2 regions of the Mycobacterium sp. ITM-2016-00317 genome follow, and region 2 is predicted to be linked to the other one. Evidence: riboswitches for the same ligand, from Rfam matches in the RefSeq annotation. Region 2 holds a riboswitch; the other holds the start of a gene.
What was found. A riboswitch is a leader RNA that binds a small molecule or an ion and turns the genes downstream of it on or off. The one in region 2 is predicted to bind S-adenosylmethionine.
Positions count from the first base shown of each region.

Region 1: another riboswitch for S-adenosylmethionine. It lies ahead of C6A87_RS06405 (bifunctional o-acetylhomoserine/o-acetylserine sulfhydrylase); the one in region 2 lies ahead of C6A87_RS04520 (ADP-ribosylglycohydrolase family protein).

Region 1 is NZ_CP134399.1:1,331,341-1,338,424, forward strand. It holds partial or broken gene C6A87_RS06400 (homoserine O-acetyltransferase) at 1-1,051, opposite strand, end outside; gene C6A87_RS06405 (bifunctional o-acetylhomoserine/o-acetylserine sulfhydrylase) at 1,051-2,406, opposite strand; SAM riboswitch class IV at 2,447-2,566, opposite strand; gene C6A87_RS06410 (alpha/beta fold hydrolase) at 2,625-3,455, opposite strand; gene C6A87_RS06415 (exodeoxyribonuclease III) at 3,541-4,341, shown strand; gene trpS (tryptophan--tRNA ligase) at 4,413-5,435, shown strand; gene yhjD (inner membrane protein YhjD) at 5,465-6,508, shown strand; gene C6A87_RS06430 (D-alanyl-D-alanine carboxypeptidase family protein) at 6,505-7,084, opposite strand, start outside.
Region 2 is NZ_CP134399.1:939,087-946,170, reverse strand. It holds gene C6A87_RS04535 (hypothetical protein) at 1-105, shown strand, start outside; gene C6A87_RS04530 (hypothetical protein) at 479-1,240, opposite strand; gene C6A87_RS04525 (metallophosphoesterase) at 1,637-2,641, opposite strand; gene C6A87_RS04520 (ADP-ribosylglycohydrolase family protein) at 2,979-4,664, opposite strand; SAM riboswitch class IV at 4,694-4,806, opposite strand; gene C6A87_RS04515 (NrtR DNA-binding winged helix domain-containing protein) at 4,812-5,471, opposite strand; gene C6A87_RS04510 (ADP-ribosylglycohydrolase family protein) at 5,542-6,993, shown strand; gene C6A87_RS04505 (hypothetical protein) at 7,060-7,084, shown strand, end outside.

The DNA.
Region 1 (7,084 bases), 390 kb from region 2:
CCGTACTGGGACTCCACCACGTCGAGCCCGTCACAGCCGGGCAGCAGCTCGGCCAGCTCGGCCTGCAGCCGCAGCGGATAGAGCCGGTCGGTGGTGATCCCGCCGACGACGGCGGGCACCGGGCAACTCTGCAGTGCGGCCGCCACCCCGCCGCGGCCGCGGCCGACGTCATGGCTGGACAGCGCATCGGTGAGCGCGACGTAGGTGCCGGCATCAAAGCGCGCCAACAACTTTCGGCCCTGGTATTCCAGGTAGCTCTGCACCGCGTAACGGCCGCCGGTGGCCGGGTCCTCTTCGAGCTGCGCGTCGTTTCCGAAGCGCTCGTCTAGTTCGGTCTCGCCGCGGTACGTCAGATGAGCGAAGCGCCGGGCGATCTCCAGGCGGCGGCGGGGAAGCGCCCGGTGTCGTGGTAGTCGCCGCCGCACCAGTTGGGATCGGCCTTGATTGCGGCGACCTGGGTGCTCTGCGTGCCGATCTGGTCGGCGGTCGCGCGCGCGCCGACCGCCAGCACCAGTGCGGCGCGGACGCTGTGCGGATAGGTCACCATCCACTCCAGAGCCCTTGCGCCGCCCATGGATCCGCCGATCACCGCAGCGGCCTCGGTGATCCCGAACCGTTCCAGGGCCGCCACGTCGGCGGCCACCTGGTCGCGCACCGAGATCGTCGGAAACCTTGAGCCCCAGGGCTTTCCGTCGGGGCCGGGCGAGCTGGGGCCGGTCGATCCGCGGCAGCCGCCCAACACGTTCGTCGAGATCGCGCACCAGCGGTCGGTGTCGATCGGGGCGCCGGGGCCTGCCACGCCGTCCCACCAGCCCGGCGTCGGATGATCAGGGCCCGCGGGCCCGGTGATGTGCGAATCGCCGGTCAGCGCGTGCAGCACGACCACGGCGTTGTCGCGGTTGGGCGAGAGCTCACCCCAGCGCTGCACCGCGATCGACACGTCGTCGATGACCTCGCCGTTCTCCAGGGTCAGCGGACCGATGTCGACGATGCCGATCTGGCCTTCGGGGGGCAGCGCCACGCGATCGGTCAGGATGTCCACAATCGTCATCAGAACGACGCCAAGGTGTTCGGGTCGGCGTCGGCGGCGACGCTGAACGGCTTGGCAGCCGCGAATCCCTGCTCCAGGTCGGCGATGATGTCGTCGATGCCCTCGATACCGACGGCCAGCCGCACCAGCCCCGGCGTCACTCCGCTGGCGAGTTGTTCGTCGGCGGACAGCTGCTGATGCGTCGTCGACGCCGGATGGATCACCAGCGAGCGCACATCACCGATGTTGGCGACGTGGCTGTGCAGGGTCAGCGCGTTGACGAACGCCTTGCCCGCCTCGACCCCGCCGGCCAGCTCGAATGCGAGCACCGCGCCGGTTCCCTTGGGCGCCAGCTTCTTTCCGAGGTCGTGCCACGGGGACGACGCAAGGCCGGCGTAGTTCACCGACACCACGTCCGGGTGGGCCTCGAGGAATTCGGCCACCCGCTGGGCGTTCGCGACGTGGCGCTCCATGCGCAGGCTCAGCGTCTCGAGACCCTGGGCGACCAGGAACGCGTTGAACGGCGCCGCGGCGGGACCGAGGTCACGCAACAGCTGTACGCGCGCCTTGAGGGCGTACGCGGGCGGGCCGAGTTCGGCGAACACCACACCGTGGTAGGAGGGGTCCGGGCTGGTGAAGCCCGGGAACCGGCCGTTTGTCCAGTCGAAGGTGCCGCCGTCGACGATCACACCGGCGATCGCCGTGCCGTGCCCGCCGAGGTACTTGGTCGCCGAATGGACCACGATGTCGGCGCCGTGGCTCAGCGGCTGGATCAGGTACGGCGTGGCGATGGTGTTGTCGACGATCAGCGGCACACCGACCTCGTGCGCGACGCCGGCCACGCCCGGGATGTCGAGGACGTCTATTTTCGGGTTGGAGATCGTCTCGCCGAAGAACGCCTTGGTGTTCGGCCGGGCGGCGGCCCGCCAGGACTCCAGGTCGTCGGGGTTCTCCACGAACGACACCTCGATGCCGAGCTTGGGCAGCGTGTAGTGGAACAGGTTGTAGGTGCCGCCGTACAGCCGCGGGCTGGAGACGATGTGGTCACCGCTGTTGGCGATGTTGAGGATCGCGAGCGTCTCGGCTGCCTGCCCGGAGGACAGGAACAGTGCCGCCACACCACCTTCCAGCGCCGCGATGCGCTGCTCGACCACGTCCTGGGTCGGGTTCATGATGCGGGTGTAGATGTTGCCGGGTTCGGCCAGGCCGAACAGCGCGGCCGCGTGGTCGGTGCTGTCGAAGGTGTAACTGGTGGTCTGGTAGATCGGCAGGGCCCTGGCATGGGTGGCGGTGTCGGGCGTCTGGCCCGCGTGCACCTGCTTGGTCTCGAACGACCAATGGGCGCTGTTGTCGGACACCGGACTGTTATCGGACATCGTCGTGCTCCTCTGTGGAACAGGGGCCCGATTGACAGCGGACCCGCGCTTGCCTTATAGCCGTGTTCGGCTACTCAACCTGGTCGTCTCCCGGGGCACCCCACCGCGGTTGGAGGGTTGCCGGCCAGCGAGCCGGGGCTTGACGCTGGCACTCATGACCGAGACGAACTGTATCTCAAGCGGGACAGACGGTGCCACCGGACCCGCTGACCAGGGCGTTAGCCGAGGGCGGTGCGCGGTGTGCGGTGTTCGTCGACGAACGTCGCGATCAGCTCGGTGATCACGTCGGGGGTCTCGAGCATCGGGATGTGGCCGACGCCGTCGAGACGCACCACTTTGGCGTCGTCGGGCAGGTGGGTCAGGAAGTACCGGTTGCCGCGCGGCGTCGGGAACACGCGGTCCTTCTCGCACAGCACCAGCTGGGTCGGGGCGCCCAGCGAGGCGAGTTCCAGCAGCCCGGGCAGGCGCAGAGTCTTGACCAGTAACTGGAGGTAGGCGCTGCAGTGGGTGGCGTCCTGCACCAGTAGTCGCAGGTCCTCCTCGGACGGGCCGTCGGCGGGTCCGCTGACCGGCAGCGTGGCCAGCCGGCGGACGCCGGGCAGTTTCAGGATCCGCGGCCCGAGCAGTCGGGCGGCGATCAGCGCCGGCCCGCCGAGGATGAACTTCAACACCGTCTCGTACTTCGACACCGAGTGGTGCGGCCAGCCGCCTGCGGGGGCGATCGCGGTGAGCGTGCGGGCGCGACCCCGTCGTTCCAGCTCGAAGGCGACCCACCCGCCCAGCGAGTTGCCGACGATGTGCGCGGTCTCCCAGCCGAGCTCGTCCATCCGGCGTTCCACGTCCTCGACCAGGGCATGGGTGTCGAGCAGCCAGGACGGGGACGGGTTGCCGCCGTGATGGCCGACCATCGTGGGCGCGTACACCTCGAACCGGCCGGTGTCGGCGAGTTGGCCGGCCACCGTGCGCCACACGTTCTGCGAGCACAGGAACGGGTGCAGCAGCAGGACGGGTTCTCCTGATCCGGCGTGGATCGGCTCTCGCGGTGCCATGTGCCCGACGATAAAGGTGGGACCGGCGGTACCGCAAGGATGCGGGCGGGGCGCTCGGCTAGGGTCTGCCGTCGTGACGCGTCCCATCACGGTGAGCACCATCAACGTCAACGGCATCCGCGCGGCGGTCAAACAGCGCTCCCTGGAGAACCTCGGCCTGCTCGTGTGGTTCAAGGAGACGACGGCGGACGTGGTGTGCTTGCAGGAGACCCGCGCCGACGACGATCAGCTCGCCGACGCGCTGGCCCCGGCGCTGGCCGACGGGTGGCACCTGGCGTCGGCGGCCCCGCATGTGAAGGGCCGCAACGGGGTGGCCGTGCTGTCCCGTTCGCCTCTGAATGCTGTTCGGATCGGTTGTGGGGCAGAGGAGTTCGCTGCGCACGGCCGCTACATCGAGGTCGACACCGCCGGGATCACGGTGGGCAGTGTGTACGTCCCGACCGGCGAGGCCGAAACGGATCGTCAGCTGGAGAAGGAACGGTTCATGGCCGCGGTGGGCGAGCGGATGGCGGTGTTGCTGGCCGGCGGCCGGGACGCCGTGCTGTGCGGGGACTGGAACATCGCCCACACCGAGAACGACATCAAGAACTGGAAGGGCAATCTGAAGAAGTCCGGGTTCCTGCCGCAGGAACGCCAGTGGCTCACCGGGCTACTCGAGTCCGGCTGGGTGGACGTGGTGCGGCAGGCGCACCCCGAGACCGCAGGCCCGTACGCGTGGTGGTCGTGGCGCGGCAAGGCGTTCGACAACGACGCGGGCTGGCGCATCGACTACCACCTGGCTACGCCGGGGCTGGCCGCGCGCGTCGCGTCGGTCACCACCGAACGGCCCGCCGCCTATGCGCTGCGGTGGTCCGATCACTGCCCGGTGACGGTCGCCTACGCGTGAATCCGGCGCGCCCAGGCACCCTGATGGCGCCGTAGCGCGCCCGATTCGCTCAGTGCGAAGATGGTGTCATCATGAGTACCGCCAGCAACCCAGCCAGGCCCGTCGTCTTCTCGGGCGCGCAACCCACGTCTGACTCCCTGCATCTGGGCAACGCGCTGGGCGCGGTCAGTCAGTGGGTGGCCCTGCAGGACGGCAACGACGCGTACTTCTGCGTGGTGGACCTGCATGCGATCACCGTCACGCAGGATCCGGAGACGTTGCGTCGGCGCACCCTGGCCACCGCGGCCCAGTACCTCGCACTCGGTGTCGATCCCGCCCGGGCAACGGTGTTCGTGCAGAGCCACGTCCCCACCCACTCCGAATTGGCCTGGGTGCTCGGATGTTTCACCGGCTTCGGGCAGGCGTCGCGGATGACGCAGTTCAAGGACAAGTCGCAGAAGCAGGGCGCCGATTCCACCACGGTCGGGCTGTTCACCTACCCGGTGCTGATGGCCGCCGACGTGCTGCTCTACGACACCCAGCTGGTGCCCGTCGGCGAGGATCAGCGCCAGCATCTGGAGCTGGCGCGCGATCTGGCCCAGCGGATCAACGCCCGGTTCCCCGACACCTTCGTGGTGCCCGAGGCGATGATCCCGAAGGCCACCGCAAAGATCTACGACCTGCAGGACCCGACGGCGAAGATGAGCAAGTCGGCCGACAGCGACGCCGGCCTGATCAGCCTGCTCGACGATCCGGCCAAGACCGCTAAGAAGATCCGCTCGGCCGTCACCGACAGCGAACGGGAGATCCGGTTCGACCGGGAGGCCAAGCCGGGGGTGTCCAATCTGCTGACCATCCAGTCGGCGGTGACCGGCGCCGACATCGACAAGCTCGTCGACGGCTACGCCGGCCGCGGCTACGGAGACCTGAAGAAGGAGACCGCCGAGGCGGTCGTGGAGTTCGTCACCCCGATCAAGAACCGGGTCGACGAGTTGCTCGCCGACCCGGCCGAGCTGGAGAGCATCCTGGCCAGCGGCGCCGCCCGCGCCCGCGAGGTGTCTGGACACACGCTGCGGCGGGTATATGACCGGTTAGGGTTCTTGGCGGCTCGATAATCTCGATCACTCGGAGGGGGTCGGATCGCATGACATCTCCGCCCGCACCGGCTGACACCGAGGACAAACCCGGCCTGCTGGACCGGTGGCGGGCCCGGATGCCGTGGTTCGACCACGTGATGCGTGCCCAAGGCCGATACAAAGACTCCAAGGGCGACTTCTACGCCGCCGGTATCACCTACTTCACGATCTTCGCGCTGTTCCCGCTTCTGATGTTGGGCTTCTCCATCGCCGGTTTCGTGCTGGCCAATCAACCCGAACTGTTCGCGACGGTCGAGCAACGGATCCGCAGTTCGGTCAGCGGCGACCTCGGCACGCAGTTGATCGATTTGATGGACTCGGCGATCAAGTCGCGCGGAACGGTCGGCATCATCGGGTTGGCGACCGCGGCGTGGGCCGGGCTCGGCTGGATGGCCAATCTACGTGAGGCGCTCAGCCAGATGTGGGGCCTCTACCGCGACGAGCTGCCGGGGTTTCTCAAGACCAAGCTGTCGGACCTGCTGGCGCTGCTGACGACGTTCGCCGCGATCCTCGTCACGCTCGCGCTGACCGCGCTGGGCAACACGTCGGTGATGGTCGGCGTGTTGGACCGACTCGGCATCCAGGACGCGCCGGGCCTGAGCCTGGTGCTGCGGGTCGCCTCGATCGCGGTGGCGGTGCTGGTGTCGTGGATGCTGTTCACCTACATGATCTTTCGGCTACCGCGGGAATCCGTCAGCTTCCGCAGCAGCGTGCGCGCCGGGTTGATCGCGGCGGTGGCGTTCGAGGTCTTCAAGTTTTTCGCCGCGGTGTACCTGAAGTCGGTGGTCACCGGCCCCGCGGGCGCGACGTTCGGGCCGGTGCTGGGTTTGATGGTGTTCGCCTACATCGTGTCCCGGCTGATCCTGTTCGCCACCGCGTGGGCGGCGACGATGCCCGAGAACATGGCCGAGGAGCCCGTCCCGGCGCCGGGGCCCGCGGTGATCAACAACCGGATCATCGACCGGCCGGGCTTGCCGCTGTGGCAGGCAGGCGCCGCCGCGGCGGCGGGTGCGCTCGGCGCGTTGAGCCTCACGCGCAGGCGCAAGCCTTAGCGGACAGGCCTGCGGTTGAGGGCCCGCGCACCCATGATCAGCATGAACACGATCACCGCGCCGATCACCCCGACCCCGATCCGCACCGGCATCGCGTCGACGTCGGGCAGCGCGGCGTTGGCGGTGGTCGTGGTGCCTGCGGCGGCCGCGTCGGGGAGCGTCACCCCGAGTGACGGGTCGGGTTCGATGAGCGTGCCGACCTTCGTGCCGGGCGCGGACGCGAAGCCGTAGTCGAGCAGCCGGGCCGCCTGTTCCCAGGGCGCGATCGGCTGCCGGGTGCCGCGCAGCAGTACCGCCACCAGACGGCGGCCGTCGCGGGCGGCGGCGCCGACGAACGTCTGTCCGGCGTCGTCGGTGAAACCGGTCTTGCCGCCGAGGGCGCCGGGGTAGTTGGCGAGCAGCTTGTTGTCGTTCTCGATCGGGTAGCCCGCACCGTCGCGGCCGGGGAAGTTCGACGACCGGGTGGCGACGATGTCGGTGAACACCGGGTTGTTCCAGGCGTACCGGTAGAACAGGCCGATGTCGTAGGCCGAGGTGCTCATGCCGGGGCCGTCCAGCCCGGACGGCGTTGCGACC
Region 2 (7,084 bases):
ATCAATCCTGGACCGCTCACCGTGGAACATGCAAAGCGGTACTACCGGGGAGACCCGGACTACCAGCTATACGAACCACGCGAAGACCCTTTTGCCGTTCTTTAGCTCTGTTCGACGCAGTCGAGCATGCTTGAGGATGTCACTCAGCGAATCCCGACTGGGATGATTCGAAGACGCCTCGCGGACCAAACTGACACTAGAATCGCCGAGAAAGTGGTTGGCTTGCCGCGAGTCTGGCCCCTCGGACAGGTCGAACACATTCTGATACCGCCGCATGGCGAGACGGTCTGGTGCACGATCAGGTGACAGTTTGACCTGACAGTCCTCCCTGAGTAACCGCGTGGCCATCGTCGACTTCACCGACGTCTTCAATAGCCTGGATTTGAATGATCAGCCGTCACCAACTCAAGCGAGCTCAGCATCATGCTCACGGACTCGCCGAACGCTCGGTAAGGGCTGAACGCGAGACACCGCCTAGCTACTCCGAGCGATCGAGATTCGGCAGCGTCACCCCTGGCGGCACAGCGATCTGAGCGACGGAACCTACTCGCGGCGGCTGGCTTCGGAAGACGACGATGGTTCCGGGGTTGGAGGCTTGCGACAGGGCCACATCGAGGGCCAGGCCCGGGGTGTCGTCGTCGAGGTCGATGTTCACATACGCCGAGTGGAGGCGCTCGACGTGACAACGCTCAATCATCCTGTCGGCCAGGAAGTGTCCTTCGTCGCGGTATCGCGCCACGGTGGCGGCGTCACGGATTGGTACACCGTCGCGCTGCATCAGTTGCAGCGTCATCAATTGCGGTCCGGTCACCAGCAGGCCCGCTGCCCGAAGGAACGCGTCCGCCCCGGCAAGCGTGTTGAGCTGGCGATCTGCGGGTTGCGTGTTGTCGATGACGTCGTGGAGTGCGTATCCGCGGCGGGTCAGTTCCTGCAGGACAGCGCCCGCGCTGGCCTCGATGTACTGTCCGACCGCAGAAGACCATCCGGCATCGCAGAAGGAGGATTTGTACAGGTCGTCAACCATGAAAAGTGCAGTCGTCACGAGCCATCCGTCGTCAAGAGCTTCTGCCAGCGCCGTGACCCGTTTCCGCAGATTTGCCAGCGATTGCGACCGCTCGGGCTCAGATAGGTTAGCCAGACGATCGGCACCGGCACTGATGGCGTTGGTCCTGGGATCCCACACGAAAGCCATTGTGTCGAAGTCCCATTCGACTGAAATCGCACTGTGGTCGGTGCTCATGTGTAGCCGGCCCGTCTTTCCTGTAGCGCTGCCGTGTTCACGAACGCATTAAGCGCGGGGATCAGCCGCATGTCCTCGGACCGTGCGGGCACGAGTATCAAGCAAGGCGTCGGTGCAGGCGAGGTAGGCCAGGCACCAGGCCCGGCTGACGGCGACGTTAAGCCGGTCGCGGGAGACCAGAAACTCCACTCCCCTGGTGATGTCTTCGCGGGTGCGTCAACCATCACGACGACACCCGCTTGCCAGCTGCCCGACTGCCAACAGCAGCCCGTCTCGCCGACCAGATACAGTCGCCGCCGGTCGGCAACAGCATGATCACGTCGACATCCCCCGTCAGTCGAGCTCGATGGTAAACGGGCCCGCCGACATGCGGGCCCGAACCCGGTCAACGGGCAGCTACGAAACGGCGACGAAGTAATGGTCCGGCTGAATCTGACTTTCGCCAGACCAACGGTAGGCCGTCAGCGTGCCACCTTTGACCGCGCTGAAGTCCACGCACGCCGTGTGGTCGGTCCAGTCGAGTAACCGGCGCGGGTCGCCGGATCGCCAGTAGTGGCCGTAGAACACCGGAACCTGATCGGCGTAGACGTATGACCGGTGCTCCTCGGACACTTCGAGATCCGGGAGATCCGGATACGGGGCGCCGTCGTGGGCGGTGAAGTTGTGACCGATCTCGGCCAGGCCCCGCAGGGTGGTCGCATCGGATTTCCACCAACTCAGCCGGGCCCGATCGCGCAGGTGTCCGTCCTTGTCGAGGTAGGACTGTTGACCGTGATCGGCCAGGCTGATCTCGGGCCCCTTCAGCAACGTCTCGACCGCGACGTAGAGCGGATCGCCCTTGGTGGACGCCCGCGCCAACTGCTCAATCGACGTGAAGCGGTTGCCGCCCAACTCCCGCTGGAGCACCGCGATCGAGGGCTCGTGCCAGCAGGCGTGCACCACGCGGATGTCCCCCAGGTCGAGCCACAGCGGCTGCGTCCAGAACCACCCCAGGTAGAAGTCGCGCTCGTCCCGGCTCAGCTGCTCAAGGAACGCTGCGTGCTGACGCGCGTTCTTCTCCGACCGTTTGTCGGTCGGGTCGTCGTGCGGGCGCAGGAACTTGCCCGGCTTGCCCGGCCATTCGGTGGCATACGCCATGGCGTTGAACTCGTGATTTCCCAACACCATTCGCGCACTGCCGGCGTTGACCATCGCCTTAATGGTCTCCAGGACCCGCAGCTGCTGCCCTCCGCGGTCGATCAGATCGCCCACGAACACCGCAGTACGGGTCGGATGCGCATACGCACCGCCCAGCCCGGCGGACCGGTAACCCATGGCGTCGAGCAGCTCATGGAGCTCATCCGCGCAACCGTGGATGTCACCGATCACGTCATAACCCGCGGACTCGAGTTGTGTGGACATGTGTCCCCCATTTCATCGGCCTCACGTGTGGAGGCGTGGCATTCTCGCGTGGGGCATTCGCTGTGCGGGGCGAACATGCCCGACCTCGATCTGTGGGGCGGAAGCGCCTCCCACGTTCGCACCGGTCCGACAACTGCACCGTAGCAAACCGCACTGACAAGTCTTTGCTGCCGCTGCGGAATGCCGACATAGCTCACGAACCGACGGCTGTTCAACCGCCCTGACACTGCATCCCAGCAATCGCACGATGGTCATGGAAGAGCCGGACCGTAGGCGTGTAGGCGATGGACGCCCAAGAGCGGTGCTGCCCCGAATGGCGCCAACGCCGCCACGCGATCTAAACCGTCTCGCCGGACATCTCGTGCCGCTGCGCGCTTCGAAGCGGGTCCCGACTGAGGGCTTCTATCCACGCACAGCCCAGGCACGCGGCGTATCGGGCCCTCGGAACGGCATCGAGTACGACGCCGGGGTGCCGGACCGGCCAGTCCACGCCATCCTCGCCATACACGGATTCATAAGTACGACGCAGGTATTCCCGTTGCTGCCACAGCCGACGCGCAATGTCGGCCCCCGAGGTACTGCGCTTCCATTGCAGGAACGGGGTTGTGGGACGGGGCGGGAACAATGTGGTCCAATACGCCGACCAACCGTCCGCTTCGGTACCCGCCGTCGGCTGTGCCGTCTGAGCCGGGTCAGCCGGCCGCAAACGCCGTAACGCCGCGCGCAGTTCGCGGTGAGGTCCGGTGCCGGGGCCGACGTCACAAAGTTCGAACAGCGCTTGGAACACATCTTGATCGCGTCGGCGGGCGCTGTAGAGGGCCGCGACACTAGGGGTGACGCTCGTGCCGTCGGCGCAGTGCACGAAAACCGTGCGACCCTCTGCGCGGAACGCTTCGATCGCGCGCACGGTGTCGAGCAGGACGAAGTCGACGTTGGCGTTGGCACCGACCTCGTCGATGAGCCGCGCCTCCAGATGCTCAGCGCCATGGGGGATGTCCGCTTCGGCGACCGGGCGCAACGACACCACCGCGTCGACGCCGGCCGGCAGCCTGTGCAGGGACGGCGCCGCGCCGATCCAGATCTCGTCATCGCGGGGGTGGCGCCTCGGTTTCGGGAACCCGCGCCACGCCTGGTAGGTGTAGTCGACGCCGCCGGGTTCGCCGCGGTCGATGATCTTGTCAGCCAGCCGCACCAGGCCTCGCGTGCTCAGCCCGGGCGGGCCCTTGAGTGCCCGCCGCCAGCGGTACGGCACCGCCGAAACACCATAGGCGGCCCCGAGCAACGCACCCGCGGCGCCGGCGGTGGAGACGGTTGCCCCGCCCGCGCGCGTTGATGCCTCGAGAGCCACTCGCAGGTGGTCGACGCGGAACACTCCCGCTGCGGGATTCTCGACCGGAACCGGTGTGTTGACGATGGCCGACCAGGCGGCCTGCAAAGTCGCGGCCGCCGAACCGTTGTCAGGGGTGATCACCGAGGCCTGCGACCGTTCGGCCTGCCGGATTACCGACAACCACACACTTTGCCGCGCAATGTCGATATGCCGCAGTCCGACTCGCACGTCGAGCTCGCCGGTGAGCACGGCGTGCCTGATCGCGAGTGACCACAGCACGCATGCGTCGCCGGCGTTGACGTCGGCATCTATCAGCTCGCTGACCGTGCGGACGGCCTGCACCAGCGCGGCCTCATCATTCAAGTAGGCCAGCGCGACGGGTGCGGCGGCGATAAGGCGTGCACTCGCGGTGGCAGTGGTCGCGGGCAAGGGTTGGCGCCCGAGGTCCTTGGCAGTTCGCGCCCACCAGCGCCAACGTTCGCGAAGGTAATCGAGTGATTCGCCGGCACGCAGATCAGCTGCGGTGCCCGCGATTTCGGCGATCGCGATGGCCGTTGCGGTGTCCCCAGTCCACTGCCAGGGCTGCGACGGCCTCGATTCCGTACCGAATGCGTCGCCGGCTGCGGCACCGACGAGGGCACCCGCAGCACGGTCACGCTGAACGTGGTCCAGTCCCGCGATGGCGTCGGTCATGTGCACTCCCGGATATTCCGGGCCCACGATGGGCGCTCTTACCCTGCACCGGTCGGTGCGGGTCGCTTCGTCATCCGAGCCACCCACGAGCGTGGGGTTGGCGCACCGCCCAGTCGGAGCTTAGCGACGGTGTCTCGTGAAGCCGCTTCAGTCTACGTCGCGCCGCCGGAACAGTTCAGCGGGGCGGCCCCGGACCCCGCCGGCGAACTGCCCCGTGGGTTCCAGTTGCGGTTCCATGGTGCGGCGGAACCAATCGCGCTGCAGCGGCCGGCCGGCGATCTGCTCATGGGCACGACGCAATTGGAGGATGGTGAACTCCTCGCCGAGCAGCGCATCGGGGTCGGGCCGGTCGGAATACCGCGACTGCAGGTAGTTGACCGCCCGCTTGACGATTTCCGGATGGTCGAACGGCAGCCGACCCGGCGCACCCACCGGCATCAACCGCGTCGAGGTCGCGAACCGTGCTTCCAGTCGAGCAGGCTGCACGACGTCGACATGCGCGACCGACAGCACCCAGCCGCGCGGGTCCCGGTCGAGTGCGTCGAACACGTGCAATTGGTGCGGCAGCAGCCCTTCGACGTTGGCCTTGACCTGCAGCGACCGCGCGACCGCCATTGCGAGGGTCTCCCCCTCGTGCAGGAAGGTGCCCGGCAACGCCCAGCCGTCGGCATTGGGCCGGCGTACCTGCAGCACGACCAGACCGTGTTGCTCGTCGAGGGTCAGCACCGCAGTGTCGACCGCCACCGACGGACGGGGGTAGTCCGCCAATGTCTTGTCGCTGCTGTCTCGGTAGCGCCGCTCGCTCATGTCAGGCGTCGATGCTACAGTTTTAGCCATTAGCGCATATATGCGCTAATTCGGAATCGAGGGGGTACCGATGACCGCACGGGATGATCGCATCGAAGGGGTGCTGCTGGGCACCGCCGCCGGCGACGCGCTGGGCGCACCGTATGAGTTCCAGCCGCCGCGCGGCCCGGAGCTCGAGGTCGTGATGGCCGGGGGTGGACCGTGGGCGCCGGGTGAGTGGACTGACGACACCGCGATGGCGGTGGCGATCGCCGAGGTCGCAGCGACGGGAGCGGACCTGCGCGACGACGCGCCCCAGGATGCGATCGTGGCGCGCTGGCACGAGTGGTCGCGCAGCGCCAAGGATGTCGGCATTCAGACCCGCGCGGTCTTGAGTGCCGCTGCGCGAGGTGGAGACATCACCGCGCAGCGCGCACGCCAGGAGGCGCAGCTGCATCACGAGTCCACGGGCCGCAGTGGGGGCAACGGGTCGTTGATGCGCACTGCCCCGGTCGCGCTGGCGTATCTCGACGACGAGGACGCGATGGTGCAGGCCGCGCGGGCGCTCAGTGAACTGACGCACTTCGATCCCGAGGCCGGCGACGCGTGCGTGTTGTGGTGCAGCGCGATCCGGCACGCGGTGGTCACCGGCGAGATCGACATTCGGACCGGGTTGGGCCATATCGCTGTCGAGCGCCGCGATGTATGGGCGACGCGGCTAGATACCGCCGAGGCGTCGCGGCCGTCGGACTTTCCGAAGAACGGCTGGGTGGTGCAGGCGCTGCAGGCGGCGTGGTCGGCGATCGCGACGACGGCGGTTCCGGCAGACGATCCGGTGGCCGGGACGTTCCGCGCCGATCATCTGCGCCACGGGCTCGATGCGGCGGTGCGGGGCGGGTTCGACACCGACACCGTCGCCGCCATTGCCGGCGGGCTGCTGGGCGCGGCGTACGGGGCGTCGGCGGTTCCGCTGGAATGGCGAATGCTGCTGCACGGGTGGCCGGGGCTGCGGGCACGCGGATTGGTGGAACTCAGCGGACGTAGCGCGCGGCGCGGCGTGGCCGATCGCTTCGACCCGAGGTATCCGGGATACCGGGTCGGCGCGCTGGTTCCGCATCCCTATGACGACGGGGTGCTGCTGGCGGGGATCGGCGCGCTGCATAATCTGCCCGCCGATGTCGGCGCTGTGGTGTCGCTGTGTCGCGTCGGCGACGACGCTGTCCGCCACGACATCCCGCATGTCGAGGTGCGGCTGATCGACCGGCCGGGTGCCGACGACAACCCGCACCTGGACTTCGTGATGCTGGAGGCGGTGCGGGCAGTCGAGCGGTTCCGCAGCGAAGGAAAGACGGTGTTGCTGCACTGCGTGGAAGCACACAGCCGCACCCCCAGCGTCGCGGCGCTGTATGGGGCACGGCTGCGTGGCGTAGGTACCGGTGAGGCGCTGCACGCGGTCTGCGGCGCGCTGCCGGACGCCTCCCCTAATTCGGCATTCCGAGAGACGTTGGCGCGGTTTGATTCTGTGCAGGCAGCGGTGAGGTGACGCACTCGCTCGCGGTCGAAACCGAGGTAGCGGAGCACTTTCGAACTGACGGACACGAGGTGACTGATGGCAGCTTCACACAAGATTCCCG